DNA from 2 places in the Denitraticella aggregata genome. Region 1 is predicted to be linked to the other one. Evidence: riboswitches for the same ligand, from Rfam matches in the RefSeq annotation. Region 1 holds a riboswitch; the other holds the start of a gene.
The links. Region 1 has a riboswitch for S-adenosylhomocysteine ahead of metH (methionine synthase). Riboswitches for the same ligand answer to the same signal wherever they lie in the genome.
Positions count from the first base shown of each region.

Region 2: it holds a riboswitch for S-adenosylhomocysteine, as region 1 does, so the genes downstream of both, ahcY (adenosylhomocysteinase) here and metH (methionine synthase) in region 1, are expected to answer to the same signal.

Region 1 covers NZ_JBLLNL010000012.1:3,254-5,454, reverse strand. The annotation lists gene pdxH (pyridoxamine 5'-phosphate oxidase) at 1-37, shown strand, start outside; gene ACKVEX_RS13755 (hypothetical protein) at 201-716, shown strand; S-adenosyl-L-homocysteine riboswitch at 820-892, shown strand; gene metH (methionine synthase) at 963-2,201, shown strand, end outside.
Region 2 covers NZ_JBLLNL010000007.1:152,741-154,941, forward strand. The annotation lists gene ahcY (adenosylhomocysteinase) at 1-887, opposite strand, end outside; S-adenosyl-L-homocysteine riboswitch at 988-1,105, opposite strand; gene ACKVEX_RS10575 (DUF2254 domain-containing protein) at 1,212-2,201, opposite strand, start outside.

The DNA of each region.
Region 1 (2,201 bases):
CGACGGCAGCTGGGTGCGGGAGCGATTGTCTCCCTGACGGCAGGAGGCCAAGGATGGTCAATCGGCATATTCACTGCGACGCGTCGGCCGCGCGCCGGTCTCGATGGGTCGCTCCGCCCCGGCATCGGGGCGGGAGTTGGCTTAGGATCCTGCTGTTCGTCGCGTTGTTAGCGCTGCTCAGCGGTTGCGCCAGCTTCAGCATGCAGCGTGAGTTCGTGGACGAGGTCAGCCTGCTCGGCGCGCGCGGCCAGCCGAGCCGCATCTGGATCAACGACGACGGCACGCGCACCTTCGAGTACGCGACGCAACCCTTCGGCGATGATGCCTGGATGTACTCCATCGACGCGGACGGGCGCATCGTCGAGCAGTTCGATGCGCTGTCGCGCAAGAATCTGGCGCGGGTGCAGAAGGGCATGACGGTCGAGCAGGTCCAGCGACTGCTGGGCCAGCATCGCTCGGTACAGTTCTTCTCCCTGTCCGGCGAGGAGGTCTACGACTGGAACATCCGCAATGAGTGGCCCGACCTGCGCGCGACCCGGTTCAACGTGCATTTCGTCGGCGGCGTCGTCGAGCGGACCAGCCAGACCCTTGTTTTTCCGCGCGACGGCATGTTCGGCTGGGGTATCGGTCTGGGTCTCGGGTACGGTTCGCATTCTTTCTGGGGCGGTTTTCGGGGCTGGCCCTACCCGCGGGCGGGGTGGCCTCATTACTGGTAATGGATTCTGCTCCTGGACCGCTATGGTCACGATGACGCAAGCCGGTCTTTGCGCGCCGACGGTGCCTTTGCAAGCCGCGCCCAGTCCCGGTAGACTACTTGCCTCTGCCGAGGAGCGCTGCGACCTGTAATCCAAACGGGCCAGGCTCGGCAATCGAAGAACGGCGCTCACAAATCCCCAGGTCCGGGTTTGTGGTGTCTTTCCTCGCCGCCACTGGTATCCCGGACCCAAGCCGAGATGGATGCCATGCAAGCCGACCGTTCCCAAGAACTCCATGCCCTGATGTCCGAGCGCATCCTCGTGCTCGACGGTGCTATGGGCACGATGATCCAGCAGCACAAGCTCGCCGAGCGCGATTACCGCGGCGAGCGCTTCCTGGATCATCCGCGCGACCTCAAGGGCAACAACGACCTGCTGGTGCTGACCCGGCCCGAACTGATCTCCGACATCCATCGCGCCTACCTCGACGCCGGCGCCGACATCATCGAGACCAACACCTTCAACGGCACGCGCGTGTCGCAGGCCGAATACGGGCTGGAGTCGGTCGCCTACGAGATCAACGTGACCGGCGCCCGCCTCTCGCGCGCGCTGTGCGATGAATACACGACGGTGAATCCGGACAAGCCGCGCTTCGTCGCCGGTGTGCTGGGGCCGACCTCGCGCACGCTGTCGATCTCGCCGGACGTGAACGACCCCGGCTACCGCAACATCAGCTTCGAGGCCCTGCTCGACGACTATCTGGATGCGGCGCGCGGGCTGATCGAGGGTGGCGCCGACCTGCTGCTGATCGAGACGGTGTTCGACACGCTCAACGCCAAGGTCGCGGTGTTCGCAATCGAGCAGTTGTTCTCGGACCTCGGCCGTCGCCTGCCGGTGATGATCTCGGGGACGATCACCGACGCGTCCGGCCGCACACTTTCCGGCCAGACGGCGGAGGCCTTCTGGAACTCGCTCGCGCACGCGCGGCCGATCTCGTTCGGCCTGAACTGCGCGCTCGGCGCGAAGGAACTGCGCCAGTACGTCGAGGAGCTTTCGCACCTGTGCGACACGCATGTGTCGGCCCACCCGAACGCGGGTCTGCCGAATCCGCTGTCGCCCACCGGCTACGACGAGACGCCCGAGCAGCTCGCCGGCGACATCGCCGAATGGGCCCGGTCCGGGCTGGTGAATATCGTCGGCGGCTGCTGCGGCACCACGCCCGCGCATATCGCGGCCATCGCGCAGGCGGTCGAAGGCGTGGCCCCGCGCAGGGTGCCGGTGCTCGAGCACAAGATGCGGCTGTCCGGCCTGGAGCCTTTCAACGTCGGCGCCGACAGCCTGTTCGTGAATATCGGCGAGCGCACCAACGTGACCGGTTCGCGCGCGTTTGCGAAGATGATTCTGGAAGGCCGCTTCGACGACGCACTGGCGGTTGCGCGCCAGCAGGTCGAGAACGGCGCGCAGATCATCGACATCAACATGGACGAGGCGATGCTCGACTCCATG
Region 2 (2,201 bases), on a different contig from region 1:
TAGCCTTCCATCGCCGCCTGCAGCGCGCAGATCGGGTCGACCTCGGTGACCCACACCTGCGCCGACAGCGCGCGCAGCGCCTGGGCCGAACCCTTGCCGACGTCGCCGTAGCCGCACACGAGCGCGACCTTGCCGGCGATCATCACGTCGGTGGCACGTTTGATGCCGTCGACCAGCGATTCACGGCAGCCGTAGAGGTTGTCGAACTTGCTCTTGGTGACCGAGTCGTTGACGTTGATCGCCGGAAAACGCAGTTCGCCGCGCTGGTGCATCTGGTAAAGGCGATGCACGCCGGTGGTGGTTTCCTCGGTGACGCCCTTGATATGCGCGATCCGCGTCGAGTACCAGGTCGGATCGGTCGCGAGCTTGGCGCGGATCGCGGCGTACAGGATGGTCTCTTCCTCGGAGGTCGGCTTGTCCAGCACCGACAGGTCCTGTTCCGCGCGGGTACCCAGGTGCAGCAGCAGCGTCGCGTCGCCGCCGTCGTCCAGGATCATGTTGGAGAAACCACCGTCGGCCCATTCGAAGATGCGGTGGGTGTAGTCCCAGTAGTCCTTCAGCGACTCGCCCTTGACCGCGAACACCGGGATGCCGTCGGCCGCGATGGCGGCGGCTGCGTGATCCTGGGTCGAGAAGATGTTGCACGAGGCCCAGCGCACTTCGGCGCCGAGCGCAGTCAGCGTCTCGATCAGCACCGCGGTCTGGATGGTCATGTGCAGCGAACCGGTGATGCGCGCGCCCTTGAGCGGCTGGCTCGCCGCGAATTCCTCGCGGATCGCCATCAGCCCCGGCATTTCGGTTTGGGCGATACGGATTTCCTTGCGGCCCCAGTCGGCCAGCGCCAGATCGGCGACCACGAAATCCTTGAAATCAGCCACAGCGTTCATTGAATGCTCCTTGCTATGGCCGGGGGGAACGGGTAGTGCGGTCTTGCTCACCCGGAATCCCTAACCCGGCAGGGTTGAGAAATGAAACACCAAGCGGTGTCTCGGGTGAGCGCCGTTTCTGTACAAGAACCGCGACCTGTCGGTCGGCTGGCTCCGAGCCTGGGGGCGGACACCGCATGATGCGGATGACTCGACGCCTTGCAGCGCTCCTCGGAGGATGCTGAGTATACATCAACGGCGTCATCTGCTGCAGTGCCTGATTCGCTGCGCTCGTGCGCTGACCTGCTCGCCGGGTCGGGTGCCGCGCTTGGTTCGGCCTTCCGGTCACATGGCAAACTTGGCTGCCTGGCGCGCGGCTGCGAGATCCTGGGGAGCCTTCAATGCAATTTCGGCGCGAACCAACGCGAGACGGGCATGCCGCAGCGCGTTGCCGCGCATCGTGGCGTCCCCGGCCGCGGCAAGTGCCTCGAAGGCCTTGAGCAGCCGCAGCACCACTTCGATAGTACCCGCGCCGTCCCGGGCGATTCCGGTAAAGGCGTCGTCGAACATGTCCGCCATGGACAATTCCGGCACCGCGACGCGGTCGAACTGCACGGAAACGTCACCCGCCTTGCCGCACTCGTTCCACGTGACGAACAGGCGGACAAACGCGCCCGTGACGGCGATGGCGGTCCCCGGATCATTGACCGCCGGCGAAAGCGCGTGGCTGGCGATCTCCGAAAGGACCACCAGTCCGAACCGCGGATCCTGTTCAAAGACCCTCGAGCCGCCAATGTCGAACGCGGCAGCGATTGCTTCGGCGTCCTCGTCGGACACACTGTCCGACGCCTCCCGGATGACCCACGCGACAGGGCGGTTTGGCGTGCAAAAGGTGCCGGGCAACGCCGCCACAACAATCCTCAGTTGCGACTCCACCGCCCGCTTCTGCAACGCGGCGGTGTCGACATACCCTACGTACCCGATGGCCTGTCCGAAGACCGCCCGACCCCTATCTGGGGGACTGGACGCCGCGACGCCCCCAAGACGTGGGGCCGACTGCCGCTTCCGAACAGCTTTCCCGGCTATCGCTTCCACCTTGTCGATCGTATCTCCCAGCCGACCGAGCCGGGCGATTTTATCGACCCAGCGGATGAAGGCAAGAATGACAATTGCAAGCACGCCTATTGTCAGGGAGAACAGGATAAAACGACTGCCCGGTCCACCGTAAGCCCCGTTCATCAGCGCAATGAGCGCGACCACGCTGTAGATAAACGCGCCGATGAACACCGACAGCGCGTTCTGCGAAACGTCATCGGCGATCATCAGCGAAAACGA